DNA from 3 places in the Erwinia sp. 9145 genome. Region 1 is predicted to be linked to each of the others. Evidence: predicted binding sites of a transcription regulator. Region 1 holds the regulator's gene; each other region holds the start of a gene.
What was found. Region 1 encodes PurR, which represses purine synthesis genes. Its sites were predicted from a motif close to CANGCAAACGTTTGCNTG; they were not measured.
Positions count from the first base shown of each region.

Region 2: the regulator PurR is predicted to act here: its motif matches at 2,056-2,073, upstream of rbsD (D-ribose pyranase).
Region 3: the regulator PurR is predicted to act here: its motif matches at 1,625-1,642, upstream of purH (bifunctional phosphoribosylaminoimidazolecarboxamide formyltransferase/IMP cyclohydrolase).

Region 1 is NZ_JQNE01000001.1:1,721,728-1,725,940, forward strand. It holds gene punC (purine nucleoside transporter PunC) at 1-231, opposite strand, end outside; gene punR (DNA-binding transcriptional activator PunR) at 344-1,258, shown strand; gene purR (HTH-type transcriptional repressor PurR) at 1,255-2,280, opposite strand; gene FA91_RS20990 (YnhF family membrane protein) at 2,564-2,653, shown strand; gene FA91_RS08465 (C40 family peptidase) at 2,697-3,512, opposite strand; gene FA91_RS08470 (Grx4 family monothiol glutaredoxin) at 3,829-4,167, shown strand.
Region 2 is NZ_JQNE01000001.1:3,992,782-3,996,994, reverse strand. It holds gene rbsC (ribose ABC transporter permease) at 1-109, opposite strand, end outside; gene rbsA (ribose ABC transporter ATP-binding protein RbsA) at 109-1,617, opposite strand; gene rbsD (D-ribose pyranase) at 1,625-2,044, opposite strand; gene FA91_RS18780 ((S)-acetoin forming diacetyl reductase) at 2,238-3,011, opposite strand; gene alsS (acetolactate synthase AlsS) at 3,031-4,213, opposite strand, start outside.
Region 3 is NZ_JQNE01000001.1:36,033-40,245, reverse strand. It holds rRNA gene FA91_RS00195 (16S ribosomal RNA) at 1-1,157, opposite strand, end outside; gene purH (bifunctional phosphoribosylaminoimidazolecarboxamide formyltransferase/IMP cyclohydrolase) at 1,782-3,371, shown strand; gene purD (phosphoribosylamine--glycine ligase) at 3,385-4,213, shown strand, end outside.

The sequences.
Region 1 (4,213 bases):
CAGCCCCATCAGTAATACCGGACGTCGCCCGATGCGGTCTGAAAGCGGCCCCCAGATAAGTTGGGCGCTGGCAAAGCCTGCCAGAAACAGGCTCAGGCTGGCGCCGATCACGCCGGGTTGTGTGTGCAGATCCTGCTGCATGTCAGCAAAGGCGGGCAGGTACATATCAGTGGCGAGAAAGCCCACCACGCTTAAAAGCGCGAGGTAAAGGGTAAATCCGGGTGAAGGCATTTTATGCTCTTTATGGCAGATGAATGAAATGGCGCAAAGTGTAAACGCGTGCCACGCGCGCTGTGAAACGCTAATATTTGCATATTGCGTTCAAAAAATTTGCAGGCAGATTATGTGGTCAGAATATTCACTTGAAGTCATTGATGCTGTCGCCAGAAACGGCAGCTTCAGCGCGGCGGCAGCGGAGCTACATCGTGTGCCTTCTGCGGTCAGCTATACTGTTCGTCAGCTTGAAGAGTGGCTGGCTGTGCCGCTGTTTGAGCGCCGCCATCGCGACGTGGTGCTTACCGAGGCGGGAAAGGTTTTCATTCTGGAAGGTCGCACTGTTATCAAAAAAATGCTCGCAACGCGTCGTCAGTGTCAGCAGGTGGCGAACGGCTGGCGAGGCCAGATCAATATCGCCGTTGACCGCATCGTGCGGCCGCAGCGAACGCGACAAATGGTAGTGGATTTTTACCGCCACTTTCCTGATATCGAACTGCATCTGACCGCCGAGGTCTTCAACGGCGTCTGGGACGCGCTGGCGGACGGCAGGGTGGATATTGCCATCGGCGCGACGCAGGCGATTCCGGTCGGAGGACGTTACGCCTTCCGTGACATGGGCGCGCTGAACTGGCGTTGTGTGGTACAGGCCCGTCATCCGCTGGCGCAGTGTACAAAAGACATTGATGACGAGACGGTGCGGGAGTGGCCTTCGCTGGTGCTGGAGGATACGTCGCGTTCTCTGCCGAAGCGCACCACCTGGACACTGGATAATCAGCGTCGGCTGGTGGTGCCAGACTGGGAAAGCGCTGCTGATTGCCTGCTGGCGGGGCTGTGCGTCGGCATGGTGCCGGGGCATTTTGCACGCCCGTTGCTGCAAAGCGGCGCGCTACGTGAGTTGACGCTTGGCGCGCCGTTCCCTGACAGCCCCTGCTGCGTAAGCTGGTCGCGGGCGGCGGACGACTCGCCGGCAATGCGCTGGCTGCTGGATTATCTGGGCGATACCGATACGCTGAACCATGAATGGCTCAGCGAAAAACATTAGCGTCGATAGTCAAGGAACGGCCCGTCAGCGACCGAGCGGCGCTCAATCAGAGTGGGATGCACCTCAATGGTTTGCGGATCTTCGCGCTTGCTGGTGATCCTGTCCAGCAGCATCTCGAATGCGGTTTCGCCCAACTGTTGTTTAGGCTGGTGAACCGTGGTCAGCGCCGGGGTGAAGTAGCGGGCATTGCGCACATTATCATACCCGATCACCGATATGTCTTGCGGCACGCGCAGCCCCATTTCATCGGCCGCGCAAATTGCGCCCATCGCCATGACGTCGCCCCCGCAAAATACGGCGGTGGGGCGCTGCTTCTGCGACAGGATCTGCTGCATGGCGCGGTAGCCAGATTCCGGCTCAAAGTCGCCCTGCACCAGCCACTCGTTGCGTAGCGTGATGCCCGCTTCAGAAAGCGCCTTCAGAAATCCCGCATGGCGACCGCCGCCGGTATTGCGCTCCATCTGGCCGGGGATCACGCCGATATCGCGATGGCCGCGTTCAATCAGATAGCGTCCCACCAGGTAGCCGCCTTCGAAAGCATTATCCAGCACCGTATCGGTAAAATCGCCGCGCGATTCGCCCCAGTCCATCACCACCATCGGAATGTTGCGGCTGTTTTCCAGCAGTTCGATCAGCGCATCGGGATATTCAGAACACATCACCAGCAGCCCGTCGACGCGCTTTTGCGCCATCATCGACAGATACGCCTCCTGCTTTTGCAGATCGTTATGGGCGTTACCCAAAATCAGCGTGTAGCCTTTGGCAAAGCAGCTGTTTTCAATGGCTTCAATAATCTCAGCGAAATAGGGCGCTTCGCTTGAGGTGGCCAGCAGCCCGATGGTTCGGGTGTGATTGACTTTAAGACTGCGGGCAACCGCACTGGGTGAATAGTGAAGTTCTTTGATGGCGGCCCATACCGCGTCCCGCGTATTTTCAGCGACGAAGCGGGTTTTATTGATAACGTGTGAAACGGTAGTGGTGGACACCCCGGCACGCCTGGCCACATCTTTAATGGTTGCCATGAAATAATGACTCCTGCACTTATCGCAACTTATTGATAAGTCATTTGTTAAACGATTGCGTAAAGCGAAATTTCCCCGCCGCCTCTGAGACTGTGCTGCGTGCATGTCGGTGACGTCAGGAAGGAATAAGCGTTGGTGTTTGCGCAACGGCACAGCATTTTATTACGGGTTGCGCAACGAGGCCCGGATTCTAACAAGCTCTGCCAAAGAAAACGAGATTTTTACCGCCAGATATGGGAAAATTGATACCGGTACAACTATCAGGGTTATTAAGAGGGTGTAAATGGATACCGATCTGAAGTTCTCGCTGTTGACGACCTGCGCTGCGCTGTTGATGATTATCGCATTCAGCTTTACCGCCGTGATGCACTAAAAAAAAGGCCGATTAAGATCGGCCTTTTTTATTCTTTTTACACTCAGCGAATGGTTTTGGGCGTCATCACACGGCGCGCGCCAACATAATGACCCTGCCAGTAATCATCCGACAGCGCGCTTATCTGAATATCTTTTCCGGTACGCGGAGACTGAATAAATTTACCGCCGCCAAGGTACACGCCCACATGATCGGCCGTGCCGCGCCCGTTTATGCGGAAAAAGACCAGGTCGCCTTTTTCCAGCTCACCGCGGTCAATCTGCGCCGCGTCGCGCAAATGGTACATCTCGTTGGCGGTGCGCGGGATCTTAAACTTTACCAGGTCTTTGTAGGCATACCAGACCAGTCCGCTACAGTCGAAGCCGGTCTCAGGTGAGGTGCCGCCCCACTGGTAAGGTTTACCCAACTGGCCCATCAGCTTGTTCATCGCTGTTTCACGCGCTTTCTGATAGCGCGCGCGGTGCGCTTTGCTGAGTTTGAGCGGTGAGGAGGTTGCGTTATCGGTAAGCGCTTCACGCTCTTTCAGCGTTTTAATCCCCTGGCGACCGTAGCGTTTTTTTGAAGCATTGTTTTTTGCTGCCGCGAGGATTTGGGATTTGGTGACCTTGTGCGAGGCTGCCAGCTTTTTGTTAAGTTTGGCTTTTGCAGAAGAGGCAGTGCGGGGTTTGCGGGCGACGTCTTTTACTTTTTTCGTTGTTGTACTCTTCACCGTTTTGCGCTTGCGGCGATCGTCATCGCGTTCATTTTTGGCATTCGCCTTTTGGTGTTTTGCATTAACAGGCGTGCCGGGCGATGCGTGCGCCACAGTGACGAAAAGCTGAACAAAAGCCAGCATGATTATCGTGATAAATAGACGCATCGTTACCATTAACAGTTCGTGCTTTCGCCAGCGGCAAAAGCAGGGCAATAAGATTTATCTGCCTGTTGAGCAGACGGGCCAGGCAATTCTAATCTAACTTTTTGCCAAAAGGTAAGGTCTTTTTTGTTTCAATGACTCAGCGCAAGAAACCGTTGGCAAAAAAGCATGTGTTTTATTCAACCTGCCGTGAAAGCAATGACCCTACGAGCAAGGTAACGCGTCAGGAGAAATAACCCTGCTGAAAATGTCGTTTTCATCACGACGGCAGAGCCGCTACAATAAAAAGACACGACGTATCCGTTTGAGGAAGGCATTTATGAGCACTGTTGAAAAAATTGAGCGCCAAATCGCAGAAAACCCGATTCTGCTGTATATGAAAGGCTCCCCGAAGCTGCCAAGCTGCGGTTTCTCGGCCCAGGCCGTCCAGGCGCTTTCCGCCTGCGGTGAACGCTTTGCCTATGTCGATATTCTGCAAAATCCTGAAGTACGCGCTGAACTGCCTAAATACGCTAACTGGCCAACGTTCCCGCAGCTGTGGGTGGATGGCGAGCTGGTCGGCGGCTGCGATATCATTATCGAAATGTATCAGCGCGGCGAACTGCAACAGCTGATCAAAGAAACCGCGCAGAAGTATCCTTCAGACGCGGCGCAGTAAGCTGTTTCGAACGACAAATAAATAAGGCGGGATATCCCGCCTTTTT
Region 2 (4,213 bases), 2.3 Mb from region 1:
TCATGCTGGAAACAATCGCAATCAGCACAAGCAGCGCGATCAGCGATTTCTGCTCCAGCAGCCAGGCTTTACTGAAAATACGATTGGCCTGAAGAGTTTGGGTGTTCATTATATTGCCAGCTCCGCGCTATTTTGCTTACCTACTGCCGCCGCCATCAGCACTTCCTGCGTGGCCTGTTCAATGGGGAAATCGCCGCTCAGGCGGCCTTCATGCATCACCAGTACGCGATCGCTCATGCCAAGCACCTCCGGCATTTCCGAGGAGATCAGGATGATACTCAGCCCCTCGTCTTTGAACTGATTGATTAACTGGTAAATTTCTTTCTTCGCGCCCACATCAACGCCGCGCGTGGGTTCATCAAGGATCAGCACTTTTGGCCGCGTCATCAGCCCGCGCGCAATGGCAATTTTCTGCTGATTGCCGCCGGAAAGCAGGCCAACAGGCTGCTCCATTGACGGCGTTTTCACATTAAACAGTTCGATGAAATCGCCGACCGCCATCTGCTCTTCCGCGTGCTTCAGGCGTCCGCCGCGATGGCTGAAATAGTCCAGTGCGGTGAGCGACATGTTCTCTTTTACCGACATGCCCAGCACCAGCCCGTCGCGCTTGCGATCCTCAGAGATATAAACGATGCCGTGGCGCAGTCCGTCTTCCGGCGTCTGCGTGATGACCTTTTTACCGTCAAGCGTCACGCTGCCGCTGGTGCGCGGAAAAGCGCCATACAGTACTTTCATCAGTTCGGTGCGGCCCGCGCCCATCAGCCCGGCCACGCCAAGAATTTCGCCTTTACGCAGCGAAAAGCTGACGTTATCGACGCCGGGCCCGCTCAGGTTTTCCACCCGCAGGCGAACGTCACCCGGCGCTTTATCCAGCCGTGGATACTGCTCTTCCAGCTTGCGCCCGACCATCATCTCAATCAGCGAGGCTTCATCGAGGCCGTTAACCGGGCGCTCAGCGATAAACTGACCGTCGCGGAAAATAGTCACGTCGTCGCAAATTTCAAAAATCTCTTTCATGCGGTGCGAGATATAAACAATGCCGCAACCCTGCGCCTTCAGCTCACGAATAACGCGAAACAGCGACACGGTTTCCGTATCGGTCAGCGCATCCGTCGGCTCGTCCATCACGATGACTTTTGACTCGTAGCTCAGTACTTTAGCGATTTCGACCATCTGCTGATCGCCAATCGACAGCTCGCCCACCAGCCGGTGACTGTTAAAGCGCAGGTTCAACCGCTTCAGCAGCACATCCGCCTCGGCGTGCATCTTTTTCCAGTTGATGCAGCCAAAGCCGTTAACGAACTCGCGGCCAAGAAAGATATTTTCCGCAATGCTGAGCTGCGGGATCAGGTTCAGCTCCTGATGAATAATGCCAATACCTGCTTCCTGCGAGGCTTTCGGCCCATTGAACGTGGTTTCGTTACCCAGCCACAACACCGATCCGGCGTCGCGTGGATAAATACCGGTCATCACCTTCATCATGGTGGATTTGCCCGCGCCGTTTTCACCGACCAGCGCCATCACGCGGCCCGGCCATACATTCAGTGCGGCGCCGGAGAGCGCCTTCACGCCGGGAAACGATTTATCAATACCCTTGAGTTGCAATAAAGGTTGCATCGCGACCTCAGAAAGTGACGCCGGCGCAGAGGATGATATTCGCATAGGGAGAACACTCTCCGCTGCGAATGACCGCCCTGCTGCGCTGCGTTTGCTGTTTAAACTGCTGGTGGCTGACGTACTGAATATTAATGCGGTTTCCCTGGTGCTTTTGCAGCAAATCGAGCAGGGCGAGCAGTTCGCTATGGAGCTGTGGATTATGCGAGTGGATCTCTTCCGCGATGACAGCGCTCTCGACCTGCATCTCCTGCGTTACCGCTTCCACCACCTGCATAAAAGTGGGCACGCCCTGCGTTACCGCCAGGTCAATGCGCTGCGGGCCGGTCGGAATGGGCAGGCCCGCATCGCCGATCGTCAGGCTGTCGGTGTGGCCCAGACGGGAGACAAGATAAGAGATTTCAGAATGTAGTAAGGCGCCTTTTTTCATCATTCACTCCAGAGCGAAACGTTTCGCTGCCGATGAGTGTAAAAGAGGCGTTTAAGAATTCAACGGGAAAGTTATGGAAATGTGATCGCTATCGAAACGTTTCGCTGACCAGGTTAAAAACGTTGTCAGGGAGGGTCTTTGAGTTCATGCCGCGCGAAAATAGCCGGCGTAAACCGGCCATGCGCTGAGAGACTTAATTGAAGACCATGCCGCCATCAATCAGTAATGACTGGCCAGTCATATAATTTGAATCGGGGCCCGCCAGGAAGGAGACGCAGGCGGCAACGTCTTCGGGTTCAGAAAGACGGCCAAGCGTAATACGTTTAGCAAATTCGGCCGTGCCGTAGCCAGCGGGCTGTCCCGCCTGGCGGGATACCTGACGATCGATCTCGTCCCACATAGGCGTTTTAACTATGCCCGGACAGTAGCCATTAACGGTAATGCCCGCCGGGGCCAGATCGCGCGCTGCGGTTTGTGTCAGGCCGCGAACGGCAAATTTACTGGAGCTGTAAACAGCCAGTTCAGGGTTGCCCACATGCCCGGCCTGGGAACAGGCATTGATGATCTTGCCGCCGTGGCCTTCCGCTTTGAAAGCCGCCACGGCCGCCTGAATTCCCCAGATCACGCCTTTAACGTTGATATCGTAGACTTTATCCACAATTTCAGCGCTGATCTCCTCAATGGGCGTGGTCGGCGCCACGCCCGCGTTGTTAACAATGACATCAAAGCCGCCCAGCGCGTTGCGCGCCTCTTCAACGGCGGCAAACACCCGATCGCGTTTTGAAACGTCCACCGTCACCGCCACGGCTTTGCCGCCTGCCTGGATGATTTCATCGGCAACCTGGCGGGCGGTCTGACTGTTAAAGTCCGCCACCGCCACGGAAAAGCCGTCTTTCGCCAGTCGTAACGCAATGGCTTTGCCAATTCCCTGACCGCTGCCGGTGACGAATGCTACTTTGTTTTTCATGTCTGCTCCTTAACCGTATTTAAAGAATCTGACTCAGATGCAACTGACCCATAAGCATCGGGTTATCGCTATAATCCACCGGTATCGCCACTACGGCGGGGCCCGGTACATCCATTGCCTTACGCAACACAGGCTCCAGCGCGCTGGCGCTTTCCACGGCAAAACCCGCGGCGCCAAATGCTTCGGCATAGGCTTTAAAATCTACCGGCCCGAATTTCACCCCGGATACGCGCTGATATTTTTTCTGCTCCTGCATCGCCACCATGTTGTATTCCTCGTCCACCCAGATGATGTGCAGCACGTTGGCTTTCAGCCTGACCGCCGTCTCCAGTTCCATGCTCGACTGAAGGAAGCCGCCATCACCCGAAACGGAGACCACTTTACGGCTGGGATCCACCAGCCAGGCGCCAATTGCCCACGGCAGCGCGACACCCATCGTTTGTTGACCGTTAGAGATCATGATCTGGCGGGCGCGGAAGCTGTAAAGGTATCGGGCGATCCAGATATGGAAACTGCCCATGTCTACCGTCAGGGTGACGTCGCTATTGATGATGTCCTGCATCGCCCGCACGATACGCAACGGGTGCAGAGCAAACTGATTAAGGCTCTGCCCCTGAAGCGACAGCAATTTCCGCTGTTGCTGGCGATCCTGCAAAATTGAGGCAGCCTGCGCGCTGAGTTGCAAAGGTGAAGGGATACGCGCTGCCAGTTTCTCCAGCGTGGCGGCGATATTTCCTATCAGTTCGGCATCCGGCATATAGTTGTTATCCACATCCGCCGGCAGCACATCAATATGAACCAGGGTCGCGGTTCCGCTATTCCACAGGGTGGGCTCATACTCGACCGGACTGTAGCCGATGGTAACAATCAGATCGGCCTGGCGAAGAAGACGATCCCCCGCCTGGTTATTAAACAGGCCAACCCGACCGGCAAACCGCGAGAAATGCTCCTGCCGTACGGCACCGGCAGCCTGATAGGTACTGGTAACCGGAATATGGCTGCGTTCTAACAGGCGATGGAGCGCTTCGCTGTTTTCCGGCTGGCTGGCCATCAGGCCGAGCAATAAAACGGGATTTTTCGCCTGAGCGATTTGTGCGGCCACCGCCTCAATCGCCACATCCGGCGCCGGGCCAGCCAGCATATGCCCTTTGCTGACAAGCATGTTGCCCCGCGCCGGTTGGTCAACAATATCCTGTGGCAGG
Region 3 (4,213 bases), 1.7 Mb from region 1:
TCTCCTTTGAGTTCCCGACCGAATCGCTGGCAACAAAGGATAAGGGTTGCGCTCGTTGCGGGACTTAACCCAACATTTCACAACACGAGCTGACGACAGCCATGCAGCACCTGTCTCACGGCTCCCGAAGGCACTCAGGCATCTCTGCCCGATTCCGTGGATGTCAAGACCAGGTAAGGTTCTTCGCGTTGCATCGAATTAAACCACATGCTCCACCGCTTGTGCGGGCCCCCGTCAATTCATTTGAGTTTTAACCTTGCGGCCGTACTCCCCAGGCGGTCGATTTAACGCGTTAGCTACGGAAGCCACGAGTCAAGCTCACAGCCTCCAAATCGACATCGTTTACGGCGTGGACTACCAGGGTATCTAATCCTGTTTGCTCCCCACGCTTTCGCACCTGAGCGTCAGTCTTCGTCCAGGGGGCCGCCTTCGCCACCGGTATTCCTCCAGATCTCTACGCATTTCACCGCTACACCTGGAATTCCACCCCCCTCTACGAGACTCAAGCCTGCCAGTTTCAAATGCAGTTCCCGGGTTGAGCCCGGGGATTTCACATCTGACTTAACAGACCGCCTGCGTGCGCTTTACGCCCAGTAATTCCGATTAACGCTTGCACCCTCCGTATTACCGCGGCTGCTGGCACGGAGTTAGCCGGTGCTTCTTCTGCGGGTAACGTCAATGTGAAAAGTTATTCGCTCTTCACCCTTCCTCCCCGCTGAAAGTACTTTACAACCCGAAGGCCTTCTTCATACACGCGGCATGGCTGCATCAGGCTTGCGCCCATTGTGCAATATTCCCCACTGCTGCCTCCCGTAGGAGTCTGGACCGTGTCTCAGTTCCAGTGTGGCTGGTCATCCTCTCAGACCAGCTAGGGATCGTCGCCCTGGTGAGCCGTTACCTCACCAGCTGGCTAATCCCATCTGGGTTCATCCGGTAGTGTGAGGCCCGAAGGTCCCCCACTTTGCTCTTGCGAGATTATGCGGTATTAGCCACCGTTTCCAGTGGTTATCCCCCTCTACCGGGCAGATCCCCAGACATTACTCACCCGTCCGCCACTCGTCACCCGAGGAGCAAGCTCCTCTGTGCTACCGTTCGACTTGCATGTGTTAGGCCTGCCGCCAGCGTTCAATCTGAGCCATGATCAAACTCTTCAATTAAAGTCTGATTTGCCATCACGTGGATGGCGGTGCTCTGTGAATTAAAACGTCGTAATGAATTACGTGTTCACTCAACAAAGACTTGATAGTTCATCTGCCCGAAGGCTGTGATATCAATCCTGCGAGTGCCCACACAGATTGTCTGATAAATTGTTAAAGAGCAGTGCGAACGCGGCTTAACCGGCGGTTCGCGAGGTGGCGTATATTACGCTTTCCTCTTTCAGAGTCAACCCTGTTTTACAGAATTTTCCCCGACGATTCCTTCTTACAGAATCTCTCAACCCGGCGACCGTTAAGCCGTTGTTCCGTGTCGATGGAGGCGCATTATAGGGACTTCCCTGCGGCTGACAAGCCCTGATTTGCGAAAAATAGCGCGTTCGCTGCTTTCCACAGCAAAAGGGCCATTTATACCCACTTATCCACTTTTTTATCCACAGACCAGGCCCGTCCGGAATTTAAGCGAGCATCACGCAAACGTTTTCGCTACAATGCCCCCGCAAAAAAACAGCCCCGTTTTGGGACGTTACCTGAGGCTTATTTGCCGTTTTCCTTTAATAAAGGGAAAAAGCTAAGCTTGATGTAACGCTCTTACTCTATGCGAACCACAGCCAGGGGATCATCACCATGCAACAACGTCGTCCTGTACGCCGCGCTCTGCTCAGCGTTTCTGACAAAGCCGGTATTCTTGAATTTGCTCAGGCGCTTTCAGCGCGAGGCGTTGAGCTTCTTTCCACGGGCGGCACCGCCCGCCTGCTGGCAGACGCAGGACTGCCTGTTACAGAAGTTTCAGATTACACGGGATTTCCGGAAATGATGGATGGCCGGGTCAAAACGCTGCACCCCAAAGTTCATGGCGGGATTCTTGGGCGCCGGGGTCAGGACGATGCGATCATGTCGCAACACAGCATCTCTCCAATAGATATGGTGGTTGTTAATCTTTACCCGTTCGCGCAAACCGTCGCCCGTGAAGGCTGCTCGCTGGAAGATGCCGTAGAAAATATCGATATCGGCGGCCCGACCATGGTGCGTTCCGCAGCCAAAAACCATAAAGACGTGGCTATTGTGGTGAAGAGCAGCGACTACGCCGCCATCATTACCGAACTGGACGCCAACGAAAACAGCCTCCGGCTCAGTACCCGCTTCGACCTGGCGATAAAAGCCTTTGAGCATACCGCTGCCTACGACAGTATGATCGCCAACTATTTCGGCAGCCTGGTGCCTGCCTACCACGGCGAGACGCAGCAGCCTTCCGGCCGCTTCCCGCGTACGCTGAACCTGAACTTCATTAAAAAGCAGGATATGCGCTACGGCGAAAACAGCCATCAGGAGGCTGCTTTCTATATTGAAGAGAACGTATCGGAAGCGTCAGTCGCCACGGCACGGCAGGTTCAGGGCAAAGCCCTCTCTTATAACAACATTGCTGATACTGACGCCGCGCTGGAGTGCGTAAAAGAGTTCGTTGAGCCTGCCTGCGTTATCGTTAAGCATGCCAATCCCTGCGGCGTTGCGGTCAGCGGTTCCCTTCTTGACGCCTACGAACTGGCGTATAAGACCGATCCGACCTCGGCGTTTGGCGGCATCATCGCTTTCAACCGCGAGCTGGATGAAGCCACCGCGCAGGCAATTATCAGCCGCCAGTTTGTAGAAGTGATCATCGCGCCTTCCGCCAGCGCAGCCGCATTAAAGGTCACCGCAGCGAAACAGAACGTGCGCGTTCTCACCTGTGGTCAGTGGCAGCAGCGTCAGGCTGGTCTGGATTTCAAACGCGTCAACGGTGGGCTGCTGGTGCAGGATCGCGATCTGGGCATGGTTAACGCAAGCGAATTGCGCGTGGTCAGCAAGCGCCAGCCAACGGAACAGGAGCTGCGCGATGCCCTGTTCTGCTGGAAAGTGGCGAAATTCGTTAAGTCTAATGCCATCGTCTATGCGCGAGACAATATGACCATTGGCATTGGTGCAGGTCAGATGAGCCGCGTTTATTCCGCCAAAATTGCCGGCATCAAGGCTGCCGACGAAGGGCTGGAGGTGAAAGGTTCTGCGATGGCGTCGGATGCATTCTTCCCGTTCCGCGATGGCATTGATGCCGCCGCTGCCGTCGGCGTGAGCTGCGTGATCCAGCCGGGCGGGTCGATTCGCGATGAAGAGGTGATTGCCGCCGCCGACGAACACGGCATCGCGATGATCTTTACCAACATGCGCCACTTCCGTCACTAATCAGGAGCCTACAATGAAAATTCTAGTCATCGGTAACGGCGGACGTGAACACGCTCTGGCCTGGAAAGCGTCTTTATCCCCCCTGGCGGAAACCGTTTTTGTCGCGCCGGGCAACGCGGGTACCGCGCTGGAACCGGCGCTGCAAAACGTTGATATCAGCGCAACGGATATTCCTTCGCTGGTGAGTTTTGCGCAACGTGAAAACATCGATCTGACCATCGTTGGGCCGGAGCAACCGCTGGTGGCAGGCGTGGTGGATGCCTTTCGCGCCGCTGGTCTGAAGATTTTTGGCCCCACGCAGGCCGCCGCTCAGCTTGAAGGTTCCAAAGCGTTCACCAAGGATTTCCTGGCGCGCCACCATATTCCTACCGCCGGCTATGAAAACTTTACTGACGTTGAACCCGCGCTCGCCTGGGTGCGCAAAAACGGCGCGCCGGTAGTGATTAAGGCAGATGGTCTGGCCGCAGGCAAGGGCGTGATCGTGGCGATGACGCTGAAAGAAGCGGAAGACGCTATTGAGGACATGCTGGCAGGCAACGCCTTTGGCGACGCGGGCCACCGCATCGTGGTGGAAGAGTTTCTTGAGGGCGAAGAAGCCAGCTTTATCGTGATGGTTGATGGCGAGCACGTGCTGCCGATGGCGACCAGCCAGGATCATAAACGCGTCGGCGATGGCGATACCGGCCTGAACACCGGCGGCATGGGCGCCTATTCCCCGGCGCCGGTCGTGACTGATGAGGTTCATCAGCGGGTGATGGACGAGGTGATCTGGCCGACCGTGCGCGGCATGGCGAAAGAGGGCAATACCTACACCGGTTTCCTCTATGCAGGCCTGATGATCG